DNA from 3 places in the Pseudomonas sp. SYWMCR5 genome. Region 1 is predicted to be linked to each of the others. Evidence: predicted binding sites of a transcription regulator. Region 1 holds the regulator's gene; each other region holds the start of a gene.
What was found. The regulator FliA, encoded in region 1, starts transcription of late flagellar genes. The targets are predictions, from matches to a motif close to CTAAAGTTTNNNNNNNNNNNGCCGNTAA.
Positions count from the first base shown of each region.

Region 2: a site for FliA is predicted at 2,328-2,355, ahead of AC2CGW_RS14295 (flagellar protein MotY). Genes of this name have one in related genera too.
Region 3: a site for FliA is predicted at 2,179-2,206, ahead of AC2CGW_RS03955 (methyl-accepting chemotaxis protein). Genes of this name have one in related genera too.

Region 1 is NZ_JBXUNH010000001.1:260,205-265,714, reverse strand. It holds gene flhA (flagellar biosynthesis protein FlhA) at 1-926, shown strand, start outside; gene flhF (flagellar biosynthesis GTPase FlhF) at 938-2,248, shown strand; gene fleN (flagellar synthesis regulator FleN) at 2,324-3,157, shown strand; gene fliA (RNA polymerase sigma factor FliA) at 3,154-3,894, shown strand; gene AC2CGW_RS01135 (chemotaxis response regulator CheY) at 3,999-4,373, shown strand; gene AC2CGW_RS01130 (protein phosphatase CheZ) at 4,392-5,180, shown strand; gene AC2CGW_RS01125 (chemotaxis protein CheA) at 5,193-5,510, shown strand, end outside.
Region 2 is NZ_JBXUNH010000004.1:360,657-366,166, reverse strand. It holds gene AC2CGW_RS14300 (argininosuccinate synthase) at 1-1,170, opposite strand, end outside; gene AC2CGW_RS14295 (flagellar protein MotY) at 1,299-2,291, opposite strand; gene pyrC (dihydroorotase) at 2,422-3,468, shown strand; gene rnt (ribonuclease T) at 3,465-4,139, shown strand; gene AC2CGW_RS14280 (peroxiredoxin) at 4,224-4,826, opposite strand; gene AC2CGW_RS14275 (bacterioferritin-associated ferredoxin) at 5,041-5,262, shown strand; gene bfr (bacterioferritin) at 5,465-5,510, shown strand, end outside.
Region 3 is NZ_JBXUNH010000001.1:835,311-840,820, forward strand. It holds gene AC2CGW_RS03945 (inorganic phosphate transporter) at 1-627, shown strand, start outside; gene AC2CGW_RS03950 (helicase HerA-like domain-containing protein) at 686-2,161, opposite strand; gene AC2CGW_RS03955 (methyl-accepting chemotaxis protein) at 2,332-4,206, shown strand; gene gpgS (N-acetylglucosaminyl phosphatidylglycerol synthase) at 4,377-5,498, shown strand; gene gpgD (N-acetylglucosaminyl phosphatidylglycerol deacetylase) at 5,491-5,510, shown strand, end outside.

The sequences.
Region 1 (5,510 bases):
AGCTCTCGCAAGACCTGGGCTTTCTCATGCCCACCGTGCACATTCGCGACAACCTCGACCTGCAGCCCAGTGCCTATCGCCTGACGCTGATGGGGGTGATCCTGGCCGAGGCCGAGATCTACCCGGACCGCGAGCTTGCGATCAACCCTGGGCAGGTGTTCGGCACCCTCAATGGTATCGCCGCGCGCGACCCGGCCTTTGGCCTGGAGGCGGTGTGGATCGATGTGGCCCAGCGCGCCCAGGCGCAGTCCTTGGGGTACACGGTGGTCGATGCCAGCACCGTGGTCGCCACTCACCTCAACCAGATTCTGCAGAAGCACTGCCACGAGCTGATCGGCCATGAAGAGGTTCAGCAGTTGCTGCAGGTGCTGTCCAAGGCATCGCCGAAACTTGCCGAGGAATTGGTGCCGGGTGTCATTTCCTTGTCGGGGTTGCTCAAGGTCCTGCAGGCCCTGCTTGCCGAGCAGGTGCCCGTGCGTGACATCCGCAGCATTGCCGAGGCCATCGCCAACAATGCCGCCAAGAGTCAAGATACCGCCGCGTTGGTGGCTTCGGTGCGGGTCGGCTTGTCCCGCGCCATCGTGCAAAGCATTGTCGGCGTTGAGTCCGAGCTGCCTGTGATCACCCTTGAACCAAGGTTGGAACAGATCTTGCTCAATAGTTTGCAAAGGGCCGGGCAGGGTCAGGAAGACGGTGTTCTTCTTGAACCGAGCATGGCCGAGAAGTTGCAGCGTTCGCTGATCGAGGCGGCGCAGCGCCAGGAGATGCAAGGCCAGCCGGCCATTCTCCTGGTCGCCGGCCCGATCCGTGCCATGCTGTCGAGATTCGGTCGTCTGGCCGTGCCCAACCTGCATGTGCTGGCGTACCAGGAAATACCGGACAACAAGCAAGTCACCATCGTTGCCACCGTGGGCCCTAATGGCTGAGGTAGTGGGTTATGCAAGTTAAGCGTTTTTTCGCCGCCGATATGCGTCAGGCCATGAAACTGGTCCGTGATGAGCTTGGCGCCGATGCCGCGATCATCGGCAACCGGCGTATCGCCGGCGGTGTCGAACTGACGGCCGCGCTGGACTACAAGCTGTCCGCCCTGGCCCCACGCGTGCCGAATGTCGAGCTCGAGGACGAGCTGCGCAAGACCCATTCGCGCATCGCCACCGCCCAGGCCGAGCTGGACGGGCGTGGTGACGCCGAGCTCGGCAACCGGCAACTGTTTGCCGGCCTGTCGCTGACCGCGTCCGAGCCACTGGTCGAGCCGCATGTGGAAGCGCCGGTGCCTGCGCCGGCCCCGGCAGCTCCGGCGGTGGACAAGCGCGTATTCGATGCCATGCGTTCGGAGCTTTCGGGCCTGCGCGAGCTGCTCGAAGTGCAGCTCGGCTCGCTTGCCTGGGGCCAGTTGCAGGGCAGCAAGCCGCAGCAGGCCAACCTCTGGCGTCGCTTGCAGCGCCTGGGCCTGTCTGGCCCGATCGCCCGTGAACTGCTCGACCTGGCCGGTGAAATCGAAGACCCGCGCCAGGCCTGGCGCATGGTCCTGGCGCACCTGGCGCGCCTGATCGAGGTGCCTGAGGTCGAGCCGATCGAGGAGGGCGGGGTCATCGCCATGGTCGGCCCGGCCGGCATGGGCAAGACCACCACCCTGGCCAAGCTTGCGGCACGCTACGTGCTCAAGTACGGCTCGCAGCACCTGGCGCTGGTGAGCATGGACAGCTATCGCATCGGTGCCCAGGAGCAGCTCAAGACCCTCGGGCGCATCCTCAATGTGCCGGTGACCTATGTCGATCCGGGCCAGTCGCTGGCCCAGGCCCTGGAACCACTGCTGCGCAAGCGCGTGGTGCTGATCGACACCGCGGGCCTTCAGGCCAGCGATCCGGCCCTGCGCATGCAGCTCGAGTCGCTCGCCAGCCGCGGCATCGCCGCCAAGAACTACCTGGTACTGGCCACCACCAGCCAGAAGCAGGTGCTGACCGCCGCCTATCACAGCTACAAGCGCTGTGGCCTGGCCGGTTGCATCCTGACCAAGCTCGATGAAACGGGCAGCCTCGGCGAAGTGCTGAGCCTGGCCATCAGTCACGAACTGCCCGTGGCCTATCTCACCGATGGTCCGCGCATTCCGGACGACCTGCAGTTGCCGCGCAAGCACCAGTTGGTGAGCCGTGCGGTCAGCGTGCAGTTGCAGGAAGAGCCCAGCGAAGAGGCCATGGCCGACATGTTCGCTGATCTCTACCACAATCCCGATAAGCGCGCGGGTTGAAGATGAACGGCGCAGGGGGTCGACAGCGGCCCTTCAAGTGGGCGGGTCCCACGCGAGACAAGGTAAAGAACAGACATGGGTAGCATGCATCCCGTACAGGTGATCGCCGTCACCGGTGGCAAAGGTGGCGTCGGCAAGACCAACGTTTCAGTGAACCTGTCCCTGGCGCTGGCCGAACTCGGCCGCCGGGTCATGCTGCTGGACGCCGACCTGGGTCTGGCCAACGTCGACGTGCTGCTGGGGCTGACCCCCAAACGTACCCTGGCCGACGTCATCGAAGGACGCTGCGAGCTGCGCGACGTGCTGCTGCAGGGGCCGGGCGGCGTACGCATCGTGCCGGCGGCTTCGGGCACCCAGAGCATGGTGCACCTGGCGCCGGCCCAGCATGCCGGGCTGATCCAGGCGTTCAGCGAGATCGGCGACAACCTCGACGTATTGGTGATCGACACCGCTGCGGGTATCGGTGACTCGGTGGTCAGTTTTGTCCGCGCCGCGCAGGAGGTGCTGCTGGTGGTGTGCGACGAGCCTACCTCGATCACCGATGCCTACGCCCTGATCAAGTTGCTCAACCGCGATTACGGCATGAATCGCTTCCGCGTCCTGGCCAACATGGCGCAGAGCCCGCAGGAAGGGCGCAACCTGTTCGCCAAGCTGACCAAGGTCACTGACCGCTTCCTCGACGTGGCCCTGCAGTACGTCGGCGCCGTGCCCTACGACGAGTGCGTGCGCAAGGCGGTGCAGAAGCAGCGCGCAGTGTACGAGGCCTTCCCGCGCTCCAAGTGCGCCCTGGCCTTCAAGGCCATTGCGCAGAAGGTCGACAGCTGGCCGCTGCCGGCCAACCCGCGTGGGCACCTGGAGTTCTTCGTCGAGCGCCTGGTGCAGCCTACCAGTGCGGGGCCGGTGCTATGAACGCGAGCGGATTCAAGATGTACAGCAAGGCGTCCAAAGACGCCCAGTACGAGCTGGTCGAGCGCTATGCCCCGCTGGTCAAGCGCATCGCCTACCACCTGTTGGCGCGCCTGCCGGCCAACGTGCAGGTCGAGGACCTGATCCAGGCCGGCATGATCGGCCTGCTGGAAGTGGCCAACAAGTACGACGCCAGCAAAGGCGCGAGCTTCGAGACCTATGCCGGCATCCGCATCCGTGGCGCCATGCTCGACGAGGTGCGCAAGGGCGATTGGGCGCCGCGTTCGGTGCACCGCAACACGCGCATGGTCAGTGACGCGATTCGCGCCGTCGAAGCAAGAACCGGTCGTGACGCTAAAGATCACGAGGTTGCTGCCGAACTCCAATTGAGTCTCGACGATTATTACGGGATTCTGAACGATACCTTGGGCAGCCGCCTGTTCAGTTTCGACGACCTGCTGCAGGACGGCGAACACGAAGGGCTGCACGAGGACGGTGCCAGCGGCCAGATCGAGCCGTGGCGGGATCTGGAAGACGAACGCTTCCAGGCCGCACTGACCGACGCGATCGCCAACCTGCCGGAGCGCGAGCGCCTGGTCCTGGCGCTGTACTACGACGAAGAGTTGAACCTCAAGGAAATCGGGGAAGTGCTGGGGGTCAGCGAGTCGCGTGTCAGCCAGTTGCACAGCCAGTGCGCAGCGCGTCTGCGCAGTCGGTTGGGTGAATGGCGGGCACGGTGAACCCGGGTTCGATGCAGTCGTTTTCCGTGGTGCCGAATTGATTGAGCGCGCGCTTGCCAGACGAGCGCGTTTAAGACTGCTTGGAGGTCTAATTGAACAAAGATATGAAAATCCTCATCGTTGACGACTTCTCGACGATGCGGCGGATCATCAAGAACCTGTTGCGTGATCTGGGCTTCACCAACACCGACGAGGCCGACGATGGCACCACGGCCCTGCCGATGCTCGAAAGCGGTCATTACGACTTCCTGGTGACCGACTGGAACATGCCCGGCATGTCCGGTATCGACCTGCTGCGCAAGGTACGTGCCCACGACCGTCTCAAGGGCATGCCGGTGCTGATGGTGACCGCCGAGGCCAAGCGCGACCAGATCATCGAAGCGGCCCAGGCCGGCGTCAACGGCTACGTGGTCAAGCCTTTCACCGCGCAGGTACTCAAAGAAAAGATCGAGAAGATCTTCGAACGCGTCAACGGCTGAGCCATGTCTGGGGGCGCTATGGAATCAAGAAACGATTCTCTGGGGGAGTTCGAGTCGACCCTGAAGAAGCACGCCGAGCAGCTGGTGCAAAGCCTGGAGCGCGGCCAGTTCGGCGAGGCGGTGCAGCTGATCCACCAGCTCAACCAGACCCGTGACCGTGGCCTTTACCAGGAGGTCGGCAAGCTCACCCGCGAGCTGCACAGCGCCATCGTCAGTTTCCAGATCGATCCGCGCATGCCGCAGGCCGAGGAAGTGTCGCAGATCACCGACGCCACCGAACGGCTGTCCTACGTGGTCCGGCTGACCGAGAACGCGGCCAATCGCACCATGGACCTGGTCGAGCAGAGCACGCCGGTGCTCAACGACCTGGCGAGCGAGGCCCAGACCTTGTCCGTCGACTGGCAGCGCTTCATGCGTCGCGAGGTGGCGGCGCCGGAGTTTCGTGAGCTGGTCAAGCGCGTCGACAGTTTCCTGACGCACAGCGCCGAAGGTAACCGCAAGGTGGCCGGCCACCTCAACGATATTCTCCTGGCTCAGGACTATCAGGACCTGACCGGGCAGGTGATCAAGCGGGTGACCGCACTGGTCACCGAAGTCGAAAGCAATCTGCTCAAGCTCGTGTTGATGGCCAGTCAAGTCGACCGCTTTGCCGGTATCGAACATGACCACGATCAATTGCGTGCTGAAAAAGATGAAGAAAAACATCCAACTCGGGGTGAAGGTCCGCAGATTCATGCCGATAAGCGTGAAGACGTCGTGTCCGGTCAGGACGATGTCGATGATCTGCTGTCCAGCCTGGGTTTTTAGGGAGCACGTTTAATGAGCTTCGGCGCCGATGAAGAAATCCTTCAGGATTTCCTGGTAGAAGCCGGCGAAATCCTCGAGCAACTGTCCGAGCAACTGGTCGAGCTGGAAAGCCGACCTGACGATGCGGACCTGCTCAATGCGATCTTTCGCGGTTTTCACACTGTAAAAGGGGGCGCCGGCTTCCTTCAGCTCAATGAGTTGGTGGAGTGCTGCCACATTGCCGAGAACGTCTTCGACATCCTGCGCAAGGGAGAGCGCAGGGTCGATGCCGAACTGATGGATGTGGTGCTCGAAGCGCTGGATACGGTCAACAGCATGTTTGGCCAGGTT
Region 2 (5,510 bases), on a different contig from region 1:
GTTGAGCTTGATGAAGCCAGCGGCGTCCGCCTGGTTGTAGGCGCCGCCGTCTTCCTCGAAGGTCGCGATGTTGGCGTCGAACAGCGAGTCATCCGACTTGCGGCCCACCACGGTAACATTGCCCTTGTACAGCTTCAGGCGTACGACACCGTTCACATTGGTCTGCGAAGCGTCGATCATCTGCTGCAGCATCAGACGCTCAGGGCTCCACCAGTAGCCGGTGTAGATCAGACTGGCGTACTTGGGCATCAGCTCATCCTTCAGGTGAGCGACTTCGCGGTCCAGAGTGATCGACTCGATGGCGCGGTGGGCACGCAACATGATGGTGCCGCCAGGCGTCTCGTAGCAGCCGCGCGACTTCATGCCGACGTAGCGGTTCTCGACGATGTCCAGGCGACCGATGCCGTTGGCACCACCGATGCGGTTGAGATCTGCCAGCACGGTAGCTGGGGTCTTCTCGACGCCGTCGATGGCGACGATGTCACCGTTGCGATAGGTCAGCTCGATGTAGGTGGCCTGGTCAGGCGCGTTCTCCGGAGAGACGCTCCAACGCCACATGTCTTCCTCGTGTTCGGTCCAGGTATCTTCCAGGACACCACCTTCATAGGAGATGTGCAGCAGGTTGGCGTCCATCGAGTAGGGCGACTTCTTCTTGCCGTGGCGCTCGATCGGGATACCGTGCTTCTCGGCGTAGTCCATCAGCTTCTCGCGGGACAGCAGGTCCCACTCGCGCCATGGTGCGATGACCTTGACCCCTGGCTTGAGCGCGTAGGCGCCGAGCTCGAAGCGGACCTGGTCGTTACCTTTGCCGGTGGCACCATGGGAAATGGCATCGGCGCCGGTTTCGTTGGCGATTTCGATCAGGCGCTTGGCGATCAGCGGACGAGCGATGGAAGTACCCAGCAGGTACTCACCTTCATACACGGTGTTGGCGCGGAACATCGGGAAGACGAAGTCTCGCACGAACTCTTCGCGCAGATCGTCGATGTAGATTTCCTTGACGCCCATTGCCTGCGCCTTGGCACGGGCCGGCTCGACCTCTTCGCCCTGGCCCAGGTCAGCGGTGAAGGTCACCACTTCGCAGTTGTAGGTGTCTTGCAGCCACTTGAGAATCACCGAAGTATCAAGGCCGCCGGAATACGCCAATACGACCTTTTTTACGTCCGCCATGCCATCACTCCACGGGGTTGTACGGAAAGCCGCCGATTCTACCGACCTCGGTGAAGAATTTACAGTGGGGCGACAGCTTGTGATGACAAAGCGACAGGAAATGTCGTGAGCGCGACCCGTCGCCGCACTCAGGCTTTCTTCGCGCCCGCTGGCAATGCCGGGGGCGGAGCCTGAGTCGTCGGCACCGGCGCCGCAGGCGCGTGTGCTGCAGGCTGGGCCGGGGCGGTGGGCGCCGCGTCGTGAGGTTTCTCCACGGGCTTCTCGACCGGCGTGACGCGGTCGAGCTGGATGTTCACCCGACGGTTGCGCGCCCGGTTGGCAGCCGTGTTGTTCTTGGCCAAGGGATAGCGCTCACCGTGGAAGCGCACGGTGATCTGCTCGTCCGGCACGCCATGGGCCTTGAGGTACTCAGCCACCGCCAACGCACGACGCCGCGAGGCATCGCGGTTGGTCAGGCGATTACCGCTGTTGTCGGAATGGCCGTCGAGTTCGATGTGATTGACCGTAGGATCGGCCTTCAGGTAGTCGAGGATCACGTCCAGACGCGCACGGGCCGCACTGTCCAGATCGAAACCGGTGCCGGGGAACGGCACCTGGGTCTGGCGAATCTGGTCATAGTTCATCGGCAGCAGTTTCGCGGCACACACTTGGTAATCGCTATAGGCCTTGGCGAAACTCACCGGCAGTACATGCACCTCCATCGGCCGCCCGCCCTCGCCGGCATAGTTGCGCACCACCGTACTGCGACCGTCCAGCAGACCATTGATCAGCCGGCTGGCCTGGCCCTGCGAAGAGCTGAACAGCACGCCATTGCGGCTCATGCGCACCGCACCCAGGTTGATGTCGCCACGCCCGGGCTGCCATGGGGCAGCGGCGGCCAGCAGCGTTGCGGAACCTGCGCCCAACGCATTGCTGTCCGAGCGCAGCTGGAAGACTGGCTGCTCGCCTGCACGACGCACGAACTCACCGCTGCCGAAGCCGTCGATCGGCTGGATCAGCCGACACTCGAACTGATCGCCCTCGACCTTCCAGGCGATGTTCTCCATGCGGGTCTGGAAGGTGAGTGCCCCAGCCGGCAGGCTGGCACACAGGCTGAACAGGAGTAGGTAACGCTGGCGCACGGGCGGCTCCACAGATTCTGACGGCTTACCTGCAGGCTATCGGACGCTCGTCGGAAAACTTGATAGCCGTGCTGCCCACTGGGTTTTCCGGTAGCATTGACGCCTGAGTTCGAACCGCCTGGAAACCCCAATGTCCGATCGCCTGACCCTCCTGCGTCCCGACGACTGGCACATCCATCTGCGCGATGGTGCTGTGCTGCAACATACCGTCGGCGACGTGGCGCGCACCTTCGCCCGCGCCATCATCATGCCCAACCTGGTTCCACCGGTACGCAACGCCACTGAAGCCGACGCCTACCGCCAGCGCATCCTCGCCGCCCGTCCGGCCGGCAGTCGCTTCGAGCCGCTGATGGTGCTGTACCTGACCGACCGTACCAGCCCCGAGGACATCCGCGCAGCCAAGGCCAGCGGCATCGTCTATGCCGCCAAGCTTTATCCGGCCGGTGCCACGACCAACTCCGACTCGGGCGTGACCAGCATCGACAACATTTTCCCGGCGATCGAGGCACTGGCCGAGACTGGCCTGCCGCTGCTGGTCCACGGTGAAGTGACGCGCTCGGAGATCGACGTGTTCGACCGCGAAAAGCGTTTCATCGACGAGCACATGCGTCGCCTGGTCGAACGCTTCCCGACACTCAAGGTGGTGTTCGAGCACATCACCACCAGCGATGCCGCGCAGTTCGTCACCGAGGCGCCAGCCCACGTCGGTGCAACCATCACCGCCCAGCACCTGCTGTACAACCGCAACCACATGCTGGTCGGCGGTATTCGCCCACACTTCTATTGCCTGCCGATCCTCAAGCGCAACACCCACCAGCTGGCATTGCTGGACGCGGCCACCAGTGGCAATCCGAAGTTCTTCCTCGGCACCGACTCGGCGCCACACGCCAAGCACGCCAAGGAAGCTGCCTGCGGCTGCGCAGGCTGCTACACCGCCTACGCGGCGATCGAGCTGTACGCCGAAGCCTTCGAACAGCGTAACGCCCTGGACAAGCTGGAAGGTTTCGCCAGCCTGCATGGCCCGGCGTTCTACGGCCTGCCGGCAAACACCGACACCATCACCCTGGTGCGCGAGGACTGGACCGCCCCGGCGAGCCTGCCGTTCGGCGACACCACCGTGGTTCCGCTGCGCGCTGGCGAAACGCTGCGCTGGCGCCTGTTGGAGGACAACGCGTGAGCGAAGACCTTTACGATGACGACCAGGACGGTCAGGTAGGCAGCAGCTCGCGCCACCCGATGGCCGAGCGCTTCCGTGGCTACCTGCCGGTGGTCGTGGACGTCGAGACCGGCGGCTTCAACAGCGCCACCGACGCGCTGCTGGAAATCGCCGCCGTCACCATCGGCATGGACGAGAAGGGCTTCCTGTTCCCGGAACACACCTACTTCTACCGTGTCGAGCCTTTCGAAGGCGCGAATATCGAAGCGGCGGCGCTGGAATTCACCGGCATCAAGCTGGACCACCCGCTGCGCATGGCCGTGAGCGAAGAAAGCGCGCTCACCGATATCTTCCGCGGCGTGCGCAAAGCGCTCAAGGCCAATGGCTGCAAGCGGGCGATCCTGGTCGGCCATAACAGCAGCTTCGACTTGGGCTTCCTCAACGCCGCGGTGGCGCGCAACGATCTCAAGCGCAACCCCTTCCACCCGTTCTCCAGCTTCGACACCGCGACGCTGGCGGGGCTGGCCTATGGTCAGACCGTACTGGCGCGGGCCTGCCAGAGTGCCGATATCGACTTCGATGGGCGCGAGGCGCATTCGGCACGTTACGACACCGAGAAGACCGCCGAGCTGTTCTGCGGGATCGTCAACCGCTGGAAAGAGATGGGCGGCTGGCGCGACTTCAACGACTGAGTCGAAATCCTGGGGCGCGCAGCGCTCCAGGATGCCAGACACAAAAAAACCGGCCACATGGGCCGGTTTTTTTACGCGTGGCGATTACAGCTTGCCAGCGTTCTCGCTCAGGTAGGCCGCAACACCTTCCGGCGAAGCGTTCATACCCTTGTCGCCTTTCTTCCAGTTGGCCGGGCAGACTTCGCCGTGCTCTTCGTGGAATTGCAGGGCGTCAACCAGACGCAGCAGCTCGTCCATGTTACGGCCCAGTGGCAGGTCGTTGACGATCTGCGAACGAACAACGCCGTTCTTGTCGATCAGGAAGGCACCACGGAAGGCTACGCCGCCTTCGGACTCGACGTCGTAGGCCTTGCAGATTTCGTGGGTGATGTCGGCCGCCAGGGTGTACTTGACCTGACCGATACCGCCGTTGTTGACCGGGGTGTTACGCCAGGCGTTGTGGGTGAAGTGCGAGTCGATCGACACGCCGATCACTTCCACGCCACGGGCTTCGAAGTCAGGAATGCGGTTGTCCAGGGCGATCAGCTCGGACGGGCAGACGAAGGTGAAGTCCAGTGGGTAGAAGAACACCAGGCCGTACTTGCCCTTGATGGCCGAAGCCAGGTTGAAGCTGTCGACGATCTCGCCGTTGCCCAGCACGGCTGGAACGGTGAAGTCCGGGGCTTGTTTACCAACGAGCACGCTCATTCGTTATCTCCTGATGATGGTGAAAAACCGTTGCCCGGGCGAGGCTGGCACGCCCGGCATCCAACAAAGGCCGACCATCATACACGGCTTATCGTGACAGGCCGAATCGAACCACCGGTCGCGGGAAGATGAAGCTTTCTTCAAGTGCTTTGACAAGCATTCTCATTACCATTAAGCTCCACCCCATCGACTCAACCAGCGATGGTCTGACCTTATGTATGTATGTCTCTGCGTCGGCGTAACCGATGGACAGATCCGTGATGCGATCTACGAAGGATGCTGCAGCTACAAGGAAGTCCGTGCCGCCACCAACGTCGCCAGCCAGTGCGGCAAGTGTGCGTGCCTCGCCAAGCAGGTGGTCCGTGAAACATTGACAGACCTTCAGCTCAGTCAAACGGCCGCCCTGCCTTATCCGGTAGAATTTAACGCCGCCTGAAACACCCCGATTTTGAAGAACCGGACCTCGTGTCCGGTTTTTTTATGCCTGTAATTCAATAAGTTAGCCTTCGAACGCGGTTCACAAACATTCTTATTCCTATTAATTTTCACTTATTATTCAAGAACTTAGGTTTGACACGCGAAGTTGTCGGGCTCAAACTTCCTGCATTGGCACACTTCTACAGGGCAGGAACCCGATCATGAAAGGCGACGTAAGCGTCATCCAGCATCTCAACAAGATCCTCG
Region 3 (5,510 bases), 580 kb from region 1:
CTGGGCAAGGCCAAGTCGACCGACCTGCCGGAGCAGTTCAGCTGCAACCCGCAACAGACCGAGCCGACCATTGCCGCGCTGCAGACCTCGCTCCAGGGCGTGACCGACTACCGCGACCTGAGCGCCGAACAGCGTGTGGAGGTACGTCGTTACCTGCTGTGCCTGGACGACACCGCGAAGAAGGTCGGGAAGCTGCCAGGGCTGGATGGCCGCGAGAAGGCCGACCTGGAAAAACTGCGCAAGGACCTGACTGCAACCACCGAATACGCCCCGTTCTGGGTGATCGTCGCCGTCGCCCTGGCCTTGGGCCTGGGCACGATGGTCGGTTGGAAGCGTGTGGTACTGACTGTCGGCGAGAAGATCGGCAAGCAAGGCATGACCTACGCCCAGGGCATGTCGGCACAGATCACCGCGGCTTGCGCGATCGGCATGGCCAACGTGTTCAGCCTGCCGGTCTCGACCACCCACGTACTGTCGTCGGGTGTTGCCGGTACCATGGTCGCCAACAAGAGCGGCCTGCAAGGCGGCACGGTGAAGACCATCCTGCTGGCCTGGGTGCTGACCCTGCCAGCCTCGATGGGCTTGGCGGCCGGCCTGTTCTGGCTTGCCTCCAAAGCAATCGGCTGACACCTGCAGCATTGAAGAAGGCGCCCGCGACGGCGCCTTTTTCATGCCTTGGGAAAACTCAGCGCTTCTTGCCCCCCAGCAACGACCCCATCAAGCCCCGCACCAGTTGCCTGCCCAGCTGGTTGGCGGCCTGGCGTACCGCCGACTTGATCGCCTGCCCTGCCGCGCTCTGCAAGAACTCTCCCGCCTTGTCAGCCAGACTGTCCGTCTCAACCTTGGGCTGAGGCACCGGCTCCACCGGCTCGCCCTTGCGCCGGGTCAGCAGCTCGTAGGCAGACTCACGGTCGATGGGTTTGTCATAGCGCCCCGCCAGGGGCGATGCCGAGATCAGTGCACTGCGCTCCGCCGTGGTCAGCGGGCCGATCCGCGATTGCGGCGGTGCCACCAGCACGCGCTGGACGATCTCTGGCGTCCCCTTGTCCTGCAAGGTGCCCACCAACGCCTCGCCGATCCCCAACTCGGTGAGCACCGCCAGGGTGTCGAACGCAGGATTGGGACGAAAGCCGTCAGCCACGGCCCTGAGCGACTTCTGCTCCTTGGCGGTGAAGGCCCGCAGCCCGTGCTGGATGCGCAAGCCCAGCTGCGCCAGTACGGCATCGGGCAGGTCGCCCGGGGACTGGGTAACGAAGTACACCCCCACCCCCTTCGAACGGATAAGCCTCACCACCTGCTCCAGACGATCCTGCAGGGCTTTGGGAGTGCCGTTGAACAGCAGGTGCGCTTCGTCGAAAAACAGCGCCAGCACCGGCTTGTCGGCGTCGCCGCGCTCCGGCAGTTGCTCGAACAGCTCGGCCAGCAGCCACAGGAGGAAGGTCGCATAGACCTTCGGCGCCTCATGCACCAGGCGGCTGGCGTCAAGCAGGTGGATACGCCCGCGACCATCGCCATCGACCCGCAGCAGATCTTCCAGTTGCAGCGCCGGCTCACCGAACAACGCATCGGCCCCCTGCTGCTCCAGCGTTGCCAGGCGTCGCTGCAAGGCCTGGGTCGAACCGGTGGTCATCAGTGCGCTGTCCTCGCCCAGCAACTGCGGGTTGTCCTTCAGATGCCCAAGCAACGCCTTGAGGTCTTTCAGGTCGAGCAGCAACAGGCCCTCGCGGTCGGCAACCTTGAACGCCGCATAGAGCGCCGCCTGCTGGCTGTCGGTCAGTTCAAGCAGGTTGCCCAGCAGCAGCGGGCCCATTTCGCTGAGGGTAGTGCGCAACGGATGACCACTCTGCCCGGCGATATCCCACAGGCTCACCGGATAGGCCTTGGGCTGGTGGGCGAGCCACGGCATCCCGGCAATGCGTTCTGCCACCTTGCCCTGGGGCGAACCCGCCGCCCCCAGGCCACACAGGTCTCCTTTCACGTCTGCGGCGAACACCGCCACCCCCGCGTCGCTGAACACCTCGGCCAGACGCTGCAGGGTCACGGTCTTGCCGGTGCCGGTCGCTCCGGCGACCAGTCCATGGCGGTTGGCCAAGCGCATGGCTTGACCGACCGGCAAGCCGTCTAGACCGGCACCTACAACGATTTGCGAAGAATCCGACATCTTATTTCATCCTCTTCTCAAGCTTTGCCTAAAAGCGGCCGATATGCAGAGGCGATATTGCCCCGAAATACAGGAAACAACCGACCAAGGCTCCAACCGGATTGTTGCACTGTTTTCTGCTGTGCTTCGTGCGAGCGACCCGATAAAACCTTAGCGGACCCGACGACGTCATGAACAAAAGCCTTCGTTTCAGCCACAAGATTCTCTTGGCGGCCTCTCTGATCGTGATACTGGCCTTCGCGCTGTTCACCTTGTACAACGACTATCTCCAGCGTAATGCCATTCGCGCCAATCTGGAGAGTTACCTGGCAGAAATGGGCCAGTCCACTTCCACCACGATCCGCAACCTGTTCGAAGGGCGGATCCGGCTGGTGGAAAACCTTGCGCAGAATATCGCCCAGCATCCGGCCGATGCCGAAACCCTGATGGGCCAACAGGCGCTGATCTCCAGCTTCCTCACGGTCTACCTGGGCAAGGTCGACGGCGGCTTCAGCGTGCGCCCCGACAGCAAGATGCCCGACGGCTACGACCCGCGCGTACGCCCCTGGTACAAGGACGGGATGGCCGCCAGCGGTCCCCTTCTCACCGAACCCTACATCGACATGACCACCAACAAGATGGTCATCGGCATCCTCGACAAGGTCTCCAGCGATGTCGGCGTGGTCGGCGGCGACCTGGCGCTGGACGGCCTGGTACAGATCATCGACTCGCTGAACTTCGGCGGCATGGGTTACGCGTTCCTGGTCAACGACCAGGGCAAGATCCTGGTGCACCCGGACAATGCCCTGGTGATGAAATCGCTGTCGGAGGCCTTCCCGCAGAACACCCCGAAACTGTCTCGCGAGCTGACCGAAGTGCAGGTCGACGGCAAGGCGCGCCTGCTCACCTTCACCCCCATCAAGGGCCTGCCTTCGGCCAACTGGTACATCGGCCTGTCGGTGGACAAGGACAAGGCCTTCAGCATGCTCAGCACCTTCCGCAACTCGGCGGTGATTGCCACGCTGGTGGCGGTGGTGATCATCATCGCCCTGCTCGGCCTGCTGATCCGCATACTGATGCAACCGCTGCACACCATGACCCGCGCCATGGAAGACATCGCCGAAGGCGAAGGCGACCTGACCAAGCGCCTGAACATCCACAACCATGACGAGTTCGGTGTGCTCGGCAGCGCATTCAACCGCTTCGTCGAACGGGTGCACAGCTCGATTCGCGAAGTCTCCTCGGCCACCGAGCAGGTCAACGAAGTGGCGCTGCGGGTGGTCAGCGCCTCCAACTCCTCGATGCTCAACTCCGACGAGCAGGCCAACCGCACCAACAGCGTCGCGGCGGCCATCAACGAGCTGGGCGCCGCGGCCCAGGAAATCGCCGGCAATGCCGCACAAGCCTCGCAACATGCCAGCTCCGCGCGATTGCTCGCCGAAGAGGGGCAGCAAGTGGTCGAGCACAATATCCAGGCGATGAACCGCCTGTCGGCACTGATCGTCAGTTCCAGCGCGCATATCGAGGCCCTCAACGACAAGACCGTCAACATCGGCCAGATCCTCGAGGTCATCACCAGCATCTCCCAGCAGACCAACCTGCTGGCGCTGAACGCGGCCATCGAGGCCGCCCGTGCCGGTGAGGCGGGCCGCGGCTTCGCGGTGGTGGCCGACGAGGTGCGCAACCTCGCCCACCGTACCCAGGAATCGGCGCAGCAGGTCCAGGGGATGATCGAGGAGTTGCAGGTCGGCGCCCGCACCTCGGTCGAGACCATGGACCAGAGTCAACGCCACAGCCAGGACGGCGTACAGATCGCCAACCAGGCCGGCGAGCGCCTGGGCAGTGTGACCCAGCGCATTGGCGAGATCGACGGCATGAACCAGTCGGTGGCCACCGCCACCGAGGAACAGACCTCGGTGGTGGAATCGATCAACATGGACATCAACGAAATAAACACCCTTAACCAGGAAGGCGTGGAAAACCTGCAGGCCACCCTGCGCGCCTGCTCCGACCTGGAACAGCAGGCCGCGCGCCTCAAGCAACTGGTGGGCAGTTTCCGTATCTGAATGCAGCCCTGCGGGAGCGGTGGTTCGTCCCGAACTGCCCGCCCCCGCAGCGGGACGTCCCGCCGCCCAATCCCGATCGAACAAACTATCCTTCATAAAGGTCAACCTTTAGGCGCGTCACCGTCGGTCTGTTACCGCCGGATGACAGACCCGAAGACGATCCCGGAGGGATGCTGATCGTGCACATCGCTGACATCACCATGTTCTACGCCCCGGCTAGCGGCGGTGTACGGACCTATCTTGATGCCAAACACCATCGCCTCGACGCCATGCCCGGCGTACGCCACAGTCTTCTGATCCCCGGCCCCAGCGCCCGTGATGCCAATGGCATCTACCAGGTGCCAGCCCCGCCCTTGCCGTTCGGCAAGGGCTACCGTTTTCCGGTACGCCTGACGCCCTGGTGCAACGTGCTGCGCGATCTCAAGCCTGACCTGATCGAGGTTGGCGATCCCTACCTCACCGCCTGGGCCGCCCTTGAGGCAGGACGCAAGCTGGACGTGCCGGTGATCGGCTTCTATCACTCCGACCTGCCATTGCTGGTCAGCAACCGCATGGGCAACTGGTTCACCCCCAATGTCGAAGCCTATGTCAGCAAGCTCTACGGCAATTTCGACCGGGTACTGGCGCCGAGCCAGGTAATGGCCGACAAACTGCGCCGTCTTGGTGTGCGCGATGTGCATGTACAGCCCCTGGGAGTCGACCTGAATACCTTCCACCCCGACAGGCGCGATCCGCACCTGCGCGCCCAGCTCGGCCTTCCCGATACCACTCGTCTGCTCGTCTTCGCCGGTCGCGGCTCGCGGGAGAAGAACCTGCCAGTGCTGCTCGAGTGCATGGGCCACCTGGGTCGCCATTACCACCTGTTGCTGGTCGGCTCGAACATGCCCGCCAACGTGCCGGACAATGTCAGCGTGATCGACCACTTCTGCCCCGCCGATGAAGTGGCCCGCCTGCTCGCCAGTGCCGACCTGTTGCTGCACGCCGGTGACCAGGAAACCTTTGGCCTGGTGATACTCGAGGCCATGGCCAGCGCCACACCGGTGGTCGCCGTGCGCGCCGGGGCTTTCGGCGAAATTGTCAACGACCAGTGCGGGCGCCTGTGCCAGGCCAACGACAGCCAGGCAATGGCCGGGGCAGTGCGCGAAATCTTCGAAGCCGGCGTGCGCCCCCTAGGCGCCCAGGCCCGTCGCCATGTGGAGCAGCATTACTCATGGGATAGCGTGGTCGATGGCCTGTTGCTGCACTACCAGGCCGTGCTTGGCCTGTCGCCACAGGTACGCGCCCATGCGTGAAGCGCCCGCCGA